2 linked regions of the Rhodopseudomonas palustris genome follow. The protein of the gene in region 1 interacts with the protein of each later gene in a pairwise test. Links are inferred from orthologs where the notes say so. Each region holds a gene or a part of one and is shown on either strand. Other genes may lie near its edges. The genes, in order: HZF03_RS03115 and dnaE.

The links.
Region 2: the proteins of HZF03_RS03115 (region 1) and dnaE interact in binary tests that used the Escherichia coli proteins (3 or more experiments, as listed by UniProt). The link is inferred for Rhodopseudomonas palustris from one-to-one orthologs.

Annotation. Positions count from the first base shown.
Region 1 is NZ_CP058907.1:669,322-674,842, forward strand. Bases 1,384-4,372 are described here. They hold HZF03_RS03115 (DNA polymerase III subunit gamma/tau), read left to right. Parts: upstream 1,384-1,936; coding sequence 1,937-3,808; downstream 3,809-4,372. Other genes in these bases: HZF03_RS03105 (HIT domain-containing protein), read right to left, coding at 1,384-1,466; HZF03_RS03120 (YbaB/EbfC family nucleoid-associated protein), read left to right, coding at 3,830-4,150; recR (recombination mediator RecR), read left to right, coding at 4,248-4,372. Also shown: HZF03_RS03095 (sugar kinase), read right to left, coding at 1-113; nudC (NAD(+) diphosphatase), read right to left, coding at 110-1,042; more of HZF03_RS03105, read right to left, coding at 1,047-1,383; more of recR, read left to right, coding at 4,373-4,850; HZF03_RS03130 (hypothetical protein), read left to right, coding at 4,870-5,298; HZF03_RS03135 (AmpG family muropeptide MFS transporter), read right to left, coding at 5,339-5,521. UniProt on the Escherichia coli protein: Part of the beta sliding clamp loading complex, which hydrolyzes ATP to load the beta clamp onto primed DNA to form the DNA replication pre-initiation complex.
Region 2 is NZ_CP058907.1:3,222,052-3,228,558, reverse strand. The notes cover bases 1,393-5,367. They hold dnaE (DNA polymerase III subunit alpha), read left to right. Parts: upstream 1,393-1,711; coding sequence 1,712-5,167; downstream 5,168-5,367. Other genes in these bases: HZF03_RS14745 (caspase family protein), read left to right, coding at 5,329-5,367. Also shown: HZF03_RS14765 (ABC transporter ATP-binding protein), read left to right, coding at 1-420; HZF03_RS14760 (DUF3551 domain-containing protein), read right to left, coding at 617-871; HZF03_RS14755 (DUF3551 domain-containing protein), read right to left, coding at 980-1,222; more of HZF03_RS14745, read left to right, coding at 5,368-6,507. UniProt on the Escherichia coli protein: DNA polymerase III is a complex, multichain enzyme responsible for most of the replicative synthesis in bacteria. This DNA polymerase also exhibits 3' to 5' exonuclease activity. The alpha chain is the DNA polymerase catalytic subunit.

The sequences.
Region 1 (5,521 bases):
CTCGCCGGCACCTTGTTGCCGCGGCCGGGCACCGCCTCGATCCGGAAAGTGAGGTCGCGCACCGGAATCCCGATGCACAACACCCGCGGCTGGCGTTTGGCAGTGTCGCTCATGATTGTCCCTCCAGCCAGCGGCCGAGAAGATGGTGCGCGATGGCGAACGGGTGCGGCCCGAGCAGTCCGTCCGGATGCTCGCGCTTCAGCATCTGCGCCGCCTCGTCGCGGGAAAACCACCGCGCGTCTTCAAGTTCAGTAAGATCGACGGTGATGTCGTCGCTCGTGGCGGTCGCCGTGCAGGCGATCATCAGCGACGACGGATACGGCCATGGCTGCGTCATGTAGTAACGCACGTCGGTGCACAGAATGCCGGACTCCTCGACGATCTCGCGGCGCACCGCGTCCTCGATCGTCTCGGCTGCTTCGACGAAGCCGGCGAGGCACGAATACATCCCGGCCGGAAACTGCTTCTGCCGGCCGAGCAGGCATTGGTCGCCGCGCGTCACCAGCATGATCACCACCGGATCGGTGCGCGGGAAGTGCTCGGCCTTGCAGGACGGGCAGTCGCGCTTCCAGCCGCCTTGCCCCATCGCGGTGCGGGTGCCGCAATTGGCGCAATAGCCGTGGCGCTGATGCCAGTTCACCAGCGACTTCGCCATCGCGATCGCCGAGAGCTGTTCGACCGGCAGCACGCCCTGCATCGCAAGGCCGCGCAGCTCGGCGAGACCGGCATCGGTCCGGCCGGCGAGCTTATCGGCCGCAGGGGTGCCGATCCCCATGCCGAACACGGCTGCGCCGTTTCGCAGACCGAGGAAGATCGTGCCGGGGTTGGCGCCGAGCGCCAGCGCCTCCTGGATCGTCAGCTCGGCCCGCGGGCCGCTGGCTTCGTGCTTCACAAGCAGCGAATCGCGGTGCACGACGTAGGCGCGGGTATCGCCGCGCTCCTCCATCGCCATCAGCTTGGCGTCGTTGCCGCGCAGATGCGCGGCGCGGTCGAGCACGTGGGTGACGAAGGCTGGCCGGCCGAGCGGGAAAGGTGTGCTCATCGGCTCAGCTCAACCAGATCTTGCGGCGGAGCAGGTTGATGAACTGCTGCACCTCTTCGGGATCGTGCGCCAGCGGCGGCATCACGCCCCACACCGGCCGCGGCCAGGCGACATCGCTGGAGCGCCGCGCGATGATGTGAATGTGGAGCTGCGGCACCAGATTGCCGAGCGCCGCGACATTGAGCTTGTCGCATTTGGTGACCTCTTTGAGCGCCCGGCTCACTCTGGCGATCTCTGTCATCAACTGCGCCTGCGCCACCTCGTCGAGGTCAATGATCTCGCTGACATCGGGCCGGCGCGGCACCAGCAGCAGCCACGGATAATGCGCGTCCTTGATCACCAGCACCCGGCTGAGCGGCAGGTCGCCGATGCTGATGGTGTCTTGTTCGAGCCTTGAGCTCAGCGACCAGTCGGAGGGGGACATTGCGGTTCCATCGGCCCGTTCGGGGAGGCATGGGCTCTTGTCTGTGGCGGGGACGGCGCACGGCCGCCTCGCAGTCATACCAAGCCGTCCGGACCGGCGGAAGCGCCCCCTAGCCGAAGGTCCAAGGCGTGCCAAGCGGCGTGACCGGCGACTTGCATTCGGGTCGGTTTGGCGCCAAATAGGGACCGGGAGATTGGCGGTGGACGAGCCTCTCGCCAACCGGGTCAGGTCCGGAAGGAAGCAGCCCTAACGAGGTCTGGATCGGGTCGCTCGTCAGTCTCCTACCTCATTTTTCGGCCGTGCTGCCCCGTGATCGGGGCACCGCGGCCGAATGAAGGTGGGGCCAGGACTGGCAGATGCCGGTCCGGTGTGAGGGGTGTTTCGGGCCAGCCGCATGATCCTGCCCCGTCGCAACCGCCCCGTTCCCCTCCGCAATCCGGCCCCACAGACACAGCATTGCGGACCGACCGATGAGTGACTCTGGCCTTTCCGCGACGCCGCCCGCTGCTCCTGAGCAGCCGGTCAGCGCGAGCGCGCCGGCCGGTGCCTATCGGGTGCTGGCGCGGAAATATCGCCCCAACAGCTTCGACGATCTGATCGGCCAGGAAGCGGTGGTGCGCACCGTCTCCAACGCGTTCGATACCGGACGGATTCCGCAGGCCTGGATTCTCACCGGCGTTCGCGGCGTCGGCAAGACCACCACCGCGCGCATCCTCGCCCGGGCGCTGAATTACGAATTGCCGGACGGTTCGGTGAAGGGGCCGACCATCCACATGCCGGTGCATGGCGTGCACTGCAAGGCGATCATGGAAAGCCGGCACATGGACGTGCTGGAGATGGACGCCGCCTCGCACACCGGCGTCGACGACGTTCGCCAGATCAACGATAGCGTGCGCTACGCGCCGGCCTCCGCGCGCTACAAAGTGTACATCATCGACGAAGTCCACATGCTGTCGACGGCGGCGTTCAACGCCTTCCTGAAGACACTTGAGGAACCGCCGGAGCACGCAAAATTCGTGTTCGCCACCACCGAAATCCGGAAAGTGCCGGTGACGGTGCTGTCGCGCTGTCAGCGTTTCGATCTGCGCCGGGTCGAAGCCGACGTGCTGATGACGCATCTTGGCAATATCGCGCAGAAGGAAGGCGTCGAGGTCGAGCCTGAGGCGCTCGGAATCATCGCGCGCGCGGCCGAAGGCTCGGTGCGCGATTCGCTGTCGCTGTTCGACCAGGCGATCGCGCATGCGGCCGGCCTAGTGCGCGCCGACGCGGTGCGGCAGATGCTCGGCCTCGCCGACCGCACCCGCGTGATCGAACTGTTCGACGCACTGGCGCGCGGCGATATTGCAGCCGCCTTCGCTGAATTCCGAGACCAGTACGACACAGGTGCCGATCCGGTCGTCGTGCTGTCCGATCTCGCCGAATTCGTCAATTTCGTCACCCGCGTGAAGATCGTGCCGGCGATCGCCGACAACGTTGCGTTCGGTGAGACCGAGCGGGTGCGCGGCCGCGAATTCGCCGCCAAGCTGTCGATGCGGGTGCTGTCGCGGATGTGGCAGATGCTGCTGAAGGGCATCGCCGAGGTGCAGGGAGCGACCCGCCCGGCGGCCGCCGCCGAAATGGTGCTGGTGCGGATCGCCTATGCGGCAGACCTGCCGACGCCCGATGAAGTGCTGCGGATGTTGGAGCAGAGCGGTGGCGGCGATGCGCCGGCCATCTCAGGCGGTGGTGGCAGCAGCAGTCGCGGCGGTCCGTCCGCTTCCCTGGCGTCGGCCCCGGCTTTGTCCGCTCCCAGTGCGATGATGCCGCGTAGCGCACCGACCATGAGCGCCGCAACTGCGCCGACCATGCTGCGCGGCGGCCCCGACGGTGCGGCGCGTTCGCCGGTCAGCGCGCCGGCGCCAGCGCCCGAACCACCGGCGCTGAAGATCACGACGTTTCCGCAACTCGTCGCGCTGGCTTCCGAGAAGCGCGACGTGATGACTCGGCTAGCGCTCGAAGCCGATGTGCGGCTGGTGCGAATCGAGGACGGACGGCTCGAACTGGCGCTGGAGCCGAGCGCATCGCGCAGCCTGATCAACGATCTCGGCCGCAAGCTCGAACAATGGACCGGACGGCGCTGGACCGTGATCGTCTCCAACGCGCCAGGCGAGCCGACGCTGCGCCAGCAGAGCATGGCACAGCAGAACGAACGCGAGCGTGCGGCGGAGAACGATCCGCGAGTCCAGGAAGTGCTGGCGCGATTTCCCGGCGCCAAGCTGACGGTGCGGCGCCTCGCCCCCGAGCCGGTGGAGATCGAGTCTGATATGGACGATCCCTCCGAGCGAATCGACGACGACGATTAGCGATCTGAAAGGAAACCGATCATGGCTGACTTTCTCGGCATGATGAAACAGGCTGCCCAGCTTCAGTCGAAGATGAAGGCAATGCAGGCTGAGCTCGACCAGATCGAGGTCGAAGGCTTGTCCGGTGGTGGCCTCGTCAAGGTACGGATGAGCGCCAAGATGGAGGTGCGTGGCATCTCGATTGATCCGTCGCTGATCAAGGCCGACGAGCGCGAAGTGCTCGAAGACCTGCTGGTGGCGGCGCATGGCGACGCCCATCGCAAGGCGGAAGCCGCGATGCAGGAGAAGATGCAGGCCCTGACCGGCGGCCTCGGCCTGCCGCCCGGGCTCGGCCTGGGCTAGTCTTTCTGGCCTTTCGATTCGCGCCTTAGACGCTCGTCTCGTCAATGAGAGTGGCGGAGCGGTGCGTCGTCGCGTCTGATCAACACACGGAGACCCGATGGCCGGTGCCGCAGGCCCCGAGATCGAACGTCTGATTCAGTTGCTGGCGCGGCTACCCGGATTGGGGCCGCGCTCGGCGCGCCGCGCCGCGCTGCATTTGATCAAGAAGCGCGACGCGCTGATGGCGCCGCTCGCCTCCGCCCTGCAGGTTGCGATCGACAAGATCGAAGTGTGCAGCACCTGCGGCAACATCGATTCACAAAACCCGTGCACGGTGTGCACCGATCCGCGACGGGATTCCTCGATCATCGTGGTGGTGGCTGACGTTGCGGATTTGTGGGCACTCGAACGCGCCTCTGCCACAAACGGCCGGTACCACGTTCTGGGAGCGACGCTCTCGCCGCTCGACGGCGTCGGCCCCGAAGATCTGACGATCGACGCGTTGGTGAAGCGTGCACATGACCCCGGCGTTGCCGAGATCATCCTGGCGCTCAACGCCACCGTCGATGGCCAGACCACCGCACATTACGTCACCGACCTCTTGCAGGACGCCAACGTCAAGGTGACCCGGCTCGCTCACGGCGTGCCGGTCGGTGGCGAACTCGACTATCTCGACGAAGGTACGCTGTCGGCGGCGATGCGACAGCGCACCTTGTTCTGACCCAACCGGATTGGACCTGATGACTCAGCCACGCTTGACGCTCTCGACGATTGCCGCGCTCGCCCTGACGCTCGTTGCCTCCGGGGTGTCCGCGCAAGATTCGCCGCAGGGTGCGACGCAGGCAGCGCTGCCGAAGCCGACCGCGCTGCGGGTGGGCGACATTCTCAGCGGCGAGCTGAATGCGTTGAAGACGCGGGCCAAGGGCACAAAGGGCCCGGTGTATCAGCTCGTCAGCGATCCGCGCCGGTTGCCGGCACCGTCCGGGCTGTGCAACCTCGAGAATGGCCCGGAGACCTTCCAGATTGTCCCCGCCGACGATGCCCAGGCGGCGCAGCTCAAGTCACACCGCGGCAAGCAGGTGGCGCTGAAGGTCAGCTCGGTAGCGTGCGCCAACGAGCCCGGCCAGATGAGCGAGGCGGTGGTGACGAAATGGAGTCTGGTGAAGTAAGCGACGGGCTCTCGTCGGCGTTGCGAGGAGCGGGCGGCGCCTAAACCTTCACCGGTCCGAGCGCGGCGAAATGGCCGCGGCGTTGCAGCCACGCCAGCAGCACCAAGCTCGGCGCCGCGACCGCAACGCTGATGGTGAAGAACGCCGGCCAGCCGGTGGCCTGCGCGACGTATCCGGCGCTCGCGGACAGGTAGGTGCGGCCGACGGCGGCGAGGGCGGTGAG
Region 2 (6,507 bases), 2.6 Mb from region 1 along the record:
ATCGGCTTCGTCTACCAGTCGCACCGGCTGCTGCCGGAATTCACCGCGCTGGAAAACGTGATGCTGCCGCAGATGATCCGCGGCCTGAAGCGCAAAGAGACGATCAGCCGCTCCAAGGAAATCCTGTCCTATCTGGGGCTCGCCGACCGCATCACCCATCGGCCCTCGGAGCTGTCAGGCGGCGAGCAGCAGCGCGTCGCGATCGCCCGCGCGGTTGCCAACGCGCCCCGCGTGCTGTTCGCCGACGAGCCGACCGGCAATCTCGATCCGCACACCGCCGATTATGTGTTCAACGCGCTGATGCAGCTGGTCAAAGCGACCCAGGTGGCGATGCTGATCGCCACCCATAACATGGAGCTCGCCGCCCGCATGGACCGCCGCGTCTCGCTGCAGGACGGCGTGGTGGTCGAGCTGGAATAGGACGGCTCGGCTTCAGCAGGTCATTGCGGCCCGGCCATGATTGCCTCAGCCGTCATTCCGGGGCGCTCGCGTCAGCAAGCGAACCCGGAATCCCGCGGTGCAGGGTGAAGGGCGTCAACGCGGAACATCTCGGGATTCCGGGTTCGCGCTTGCGCGCGCCCCGGAATGAAGGCGCCTCGGGGCCTTCGCACTCGTCTCACTGCTGGCGGCGATGCTTGCGCTTCTTCTTGGTCGGCTGCTGCTGCGGCGCGGTGTACCACGGGTTGGTCATGCAATCGGCGCTGCGGCCCGAGGCCGACATCCGGCACTGCGCCATGGTGTCGTAGCTGCACTCGTCGTACCAGTCGTGATAGCTCTGATACACCCGCAGGCAGACCGGATAATCCCGCGCCTCGGCGGTGGTGGTCAGGCCGAGGCCGGCGAGCATCGCGATCAGGAGCAGCTTGCGCATCTTCGTTCGGATCCTTGTTGAGCAGCCGGTCGCGGTGGCAGCGACTCGGCGCATCCGAGAGTGTGACAGAAATCTATGACGGCGCAGGGTCGGCGCACATGCGCCGGCTCAATGCCGCCGGGCCCGGCGCGAGGCCGGCCCCGCCAGCGGCTGATACCATGGATTGGTGAGACATTGGGCGGCGATGCCCGAGGCGGCGGGCCGGCACTGCTCGATCGAGGTGTAGCGGCACTCGTCGTAGCGCACTGGGCCGTACACCCGCAGGCAGACCGGATAGTTGTCGTAAGGCTGCGCCGCAGCCGCTCCTGGCAGCGCCAACCCGGCCAGCAGCACCATCGCTCCCATTCGCATCGTCGTCTCCGCTAGCTGCGGCGCGCGGTTTCACAAGCCGCGCGCCTTCGATCCGTGCGCCAATCCCGAATGACCGTCAATGCGAGCCGCGCCGGTGAATTTCGGGGATAGTAACGTCTCGTTAACGGTCCAGGTTGCTGCGCCGGCCGCTTGCTTGACTCTAGAACGAAATGAGAACATTGTTCTTGTTATGTTCACAAGGTCAGGGAGGCGGACGATGTTGAAGATCTTCATCCAAGAAGCTGCGGCGCTGACGTCGATTGCACTGTTCATCGGCATGGTGGCGGTGTGGGCTCAGGTGCTGGCGCAGGCCTGATCGTTGGCTGCGTTGCGACCGCTTCGGCATAGCGGGGATAAGATCCCCGCCGATGCTTGCGGTGAAGGGGGAGGGAGCCCACCATTGGGCTTCCGAGTCGGTGCCGTCACGGCGACCGGTTCCGCAAACCACTCGTCCCAACCCGCACGTTTGTCTGAAGAGCCGCCGCGCCGATGAGCAACGCCGGATTCGTCCATCTGCACGTCCACTCGGCCTATTCGCTGCTGAAAGGCTCGATGAAGATCGCCAAGCTTGCGGAGTTGGCGAAGGCCGACCGCCAGCCGGCGCTGGCCCTTACCGACACCGACAACATGTTCGGCGGGCTGGAATTCTCCGACAAGCTGTCGGGCTACGGCATCCAGCCGATCGTCGGGCTCGAACTCGGTATCGACTTCGGCGACCAGGATCCGAACTCCCGCCACGGTGCGCTGGCGACCCCGGCGCGGATCGTGCTGCTGGCGGCGCGCGAGCAGGGCTATCGCAGCCTGATGCGGCTGAACTCGCGGGCGTTCCTGGAAACGCCGGTCAACCAGGTGCCGCACGTCAAGCTGGAGTGGCTCGAAGGCGAAACCGACGGCGTGATTGCGCTGACCGGCGGGCCGGATGGGCCGATTTCGCTGGCAATGTTGACCGATCCGGCGCTCGCCGCGCAGCGCTGCGAGCGGCTGCAGCAGGCATTCGGCGATCGGCTCTATGTCGAGCTGCAGCGTCATGGCACCGAGGCCGAGCGCCGTGCCGAAGGCGGGCTGATCGATCTTGCCTATGACAAGGGCCTGCCGCTGGTCGCGACCAACGAGCCGCATTTCGCCAGCACCGAGGACTACGAAGCACACGACGCGCTGTTGTGTATCGCATCCGGCAAGCTGATCGCCGAAACCGATCGCATTCAGTTCACGCCCGATCACCGGTTCAAGACCCGCGCCGAGATGGCGGTGCTGTTCGCCGACCTCCCCGAGGCCCTGGCATCGACGGTGGAGATCGCACAGCGCTGCGCCTACCGGCCGCTGACCCGCAAGCCGATCCTGCCGCTGTTCACCGTCGGCGCCAGCGTCAGCGACGCGGCGGAAGCAGCCGCCGCCGAAGCGGCCGAGCTGCGCCGCCAGGCCGAGCAGGGCCTCGCCAAGCGGCTCAGCGTTCACGGCCTGTCGCCGGGGACGACAGAGGAGGACTACAACAAGCGGCTCGCCTTCGAGCTCGACGTCATCACCCGCATGAAATACGCGGGCTACTTCCTGATCGTGTCGGACTTCATCAAATGGGCCAAGGCCCATGGCATTCCGGTCGGTCCGGGCCGTGGTTCGGGCGCCGGCTCGCTGGTGGCGTATTCGCTGACGATTACCGACCTCGATCCGATCCGGTTCGGCCTGCTGTTCGAGCGCTTCCTCAATCCGGAACGCGTGTCGATGCCGGACTTCGATATCGACTTCTGCCAGGATCGCCGCGGCGAAGTAATCGAGTATGTGCAGCATCGCTATGGCCGCGATCAGGTGGCGCAGATCATCACCTTCGGTACGCTGCAGGCGCGCGGCGTGCTGCGCGACGTCGGCCGCGTGCTGCAGATGCCATACGGCCAGGTCGACAAGCTGACCAAGCTGGTGCCGCAGAATCCGGCGGCGCCGATCACCCTGAAGCAGGCGATCGAAGGCGAGCCGAAGCTGCAGGCGGCGCGCGACGAAGACCCGATCGTGGCGCGCGCGTTCGATATCGCGCAGAAGCTCGAAGGCCTGACCCGCCACGCCTCGACCCACGCGGCCGGCATCGTGATCGGCGATCGCCCGCTCAGCGACCTGGTGCCGCTGTATCGCGATCCGAAATCCGACATGCCGGTGACCCAGTTCAACATGAAATGGGTCGAACCGGCGGGTCTGGTGAAGTTCGACTTCCTCGGCCTGAAGACGCTGACGACGCTCGACGTCGCGGTGAAGCTGCTCAAGCAGCGCGATATCCATGTCGACCTGCACACGCTGCCGATCGACGACGCGCCGAGTTATCAGATGCTGGCCCGCGGCGATGTCGTCGGCGTGTTCCAGGTGGAAAGCGCGGGCATGCGGCGGGCGCTGATCGACATGCGCCCCGACCGGTTCGAAGACATCATCGCGCTGGTGGCGCTGTATCGGCCGGGCCCGATGGCGAACATCCCGACCTACTGCGCCCGCAAACACGGCGACGAGGAGCCCGAATATCTGCATCCGATGCTGGAGCCGATCCTGAAGGAGACGTTCGGCGTCATCATCTACCAGGAACAGGTGATGCAGATCGCGCAGGTGATGGCTGGCTACTCGCTCGGCGACGCCGACCTGCTGCGCCGCGCGATGGGTAAGAAGATCCGCGCCGAGATGGACAAGCAGCGCGCGATTTTTGTCGAAGGCGCGGTGAAGAACGGCGTCGCCAAGGACGCGGCCGATACCATCTTCGACCTTTTGGCGAAGTTCGCCGACTACGGCTTCAACAAGAGCCACGCGGCCGCCTATGCGCTGGTATCGTACCACACCGCCTATATGAAGGCGCACTATCCGGTGGAATTCCTCGCCGCGTCGATGACGCTGGAAATCCACAACACCGACAAGCTGTCAGAATTCCGCGCCGAGGCGCAGCGGCTCGGCATCAAGGTCGAGGCGCCGTCGGTCAATCGCTCCGGTGCGACCTTCGAGGTCGGCCCGAATACGATTTTCTACGCGCTCGCCGGCCTGAAGGGCGTCGGCATGCAGGCGGTGCAGCAGATCGTCGAGGCGCGGGGCGATCGGCCGTTCACCTCGCTCGCGGACTTCTCCGCGCGGGTCAATCCGCGCGCCATCAACAAGCGCGTCATCGAATGTCTTGCTGCCGCCGGTGCGTTCGATTGCCTCGATTCCAACCGCGCCCGTGTGTTCGGCGGCGCCGATGCGATCGTCGCGGCCTGCCAGCGCAATCATGAAGCCGCGACCAGCGGCCAGAACGACATGTTCGGCGGTCTGGCGGACGCGCCATCGATCATCCTGCCGCAGCTCGAGCCGTGGCTGCCGGCGGAACGCCTGCGCCGCGAATACGATGCGATCGGCTTCTTCCTGTCAGGCCATCCGCTCGACGACTACGCCACCGCCTTGAAGCGGCTGCGGGTGCAGTCCTGGGCGGAATTCTGCAAGGCGGTGAAATCCGGCGCCACCGCCGGCAAGGTCGCCGCCACAGTGGTGTCGCGGATGGAGCGGCGCACCAAGACCGGCAACAAGATGGGCATCATCGGCCTGTCGGATCCGACCGGGCATTTCGAGGCGGTGCTGTTCTCCGAAGGTCTGGCGCAATATCGCGAGGTGCTGGAGCCTGGCGCCGCGGTGCTGATGCAGCTCGGCGCCGAACTCCAGGGCGAGGACGTTCGCGCCCGCGTGCTGCATGCCGAGCCGCTCGACGCCGCGGCGGCGAAGACTCAGAAGGGCCTGCGCATCTTCCTCCGCGACACCAAGTTCCTCGACTCGGTCGTCAAGCGGCTGCAGCCGCCCGAGACCAAGGTGGCGGGCGGCAACATTGCGCTGGTGCTGCGGCTTGATCCGCAGACCGAGGTCGAGTTCGATATTCCCGGGCGCTACCACGTGTCGCCGCAAATTGCCGGTGCGATCAAGGCGGTGACGGGCGTCGAGCACGTCGAAACGCTGTGACCACGGCCTTGTTCTCGCGCCACGGAATACGGACGGCGAGGGCGGTATTTGTCCGCGAACCGCTCGCGGCTTGTTCAATCGCCATTCAGATTGGGACGCGCTGAAATGCGATCCGCGGCGCTGCGCCGGTTCCGGCTGCGCCCTTGCAACGGGTCCCGGCCATGCGTCTCAATCATCTTTTCTCGGTCGTCTCCACCGTCCTCGTTGTTCTGATCGCCGGGCCGGTTGGTCCTGCGGCTGCACAGCAGCAGGAAAAGCGCATCGCGCTGGTGATCGGCAATGGTGCCTATGCCAAGGCGCCTCTCTCGACCGCCGCCAATGATGGCGGCCTGATCGCGCAAACCTTGCAGGCGGCAGGCTTCGACGTCAGCGGTGCCCGCGACCTCGACGGCGACACGCTGCGCGGCGCCTTTCGCGACTTTGTGAAGAAGGCCGAGGACTCTGGTCCCGACACCGTCGCGGCGGTGTATCTGGCCGGCTACGGCGTGCAGTACGCCGGCGAGAACTACTTCATCCCTGTCGACTCGCGGCTGTCGCGCGACACGGAGATTCCGACCGAAGGCCTGCGTATCAGCGACTATCTACGCCAGCTCGCGGCGCTGCCGCTGAAGACCAGTGTCGTGGTGCTCGATCTGGCGCGCGAGCAGCCGTTCGTGCCCGGCGGATCGGTCGCCTCGGGTCTTGCCATGGTCGAGCCGAACCCGAAGATGCTGATCGCCTTCAACGCCGCGCCCGGCACCGTGGCGCCGGAGGAGCGCGGCGCCTACGGCGTCTATGCGCAGGCGTTGGCCGAGATGGTCCGCACCGGCGGGCTCACGCTGCCGCAGCTGTTCGATCGGGTGCGGCTGCGCGTCAATGAAACCACCAAGGGCGCGCAGGTGCCGTGGGATACGCAGAGCGTGGAGTCGAACTTCATGTTCTTCGATCGCGCGCCCGATGCACCGCCGCTGCCGGCGCCGGATCAGGCGCTGCGTAGCAAGCCGATCCGCGACATGGGTGCCGCCGAAGCGTATGCGGCGGCGCTCGATCGCGACACGCTGCAGGCTTACGAAGACTTTCTTGCGGTCTATCCGAACGATCCTCTGGCCAAGCGGGTGAGGGCGATCGTCGCCGCACGGCGCGAGGCGATTACTTGGCGGCGGACGTATCGCGTCGATACGCCGGATGCCTACTGGTCATATCTGCGCCGCTATCCGCGCGGTCCGCACGCGGCGGACGCCCGGCGCCGGCTGGAGATCCTCGCCGCTGCACTGGAGCCGCCACCGAGCTTCACGGTGATCGACTATGACGTGCCGCCGCCGCCGCCCGACGAGATCGTCTATGTCGACCGTCCGGTGCTG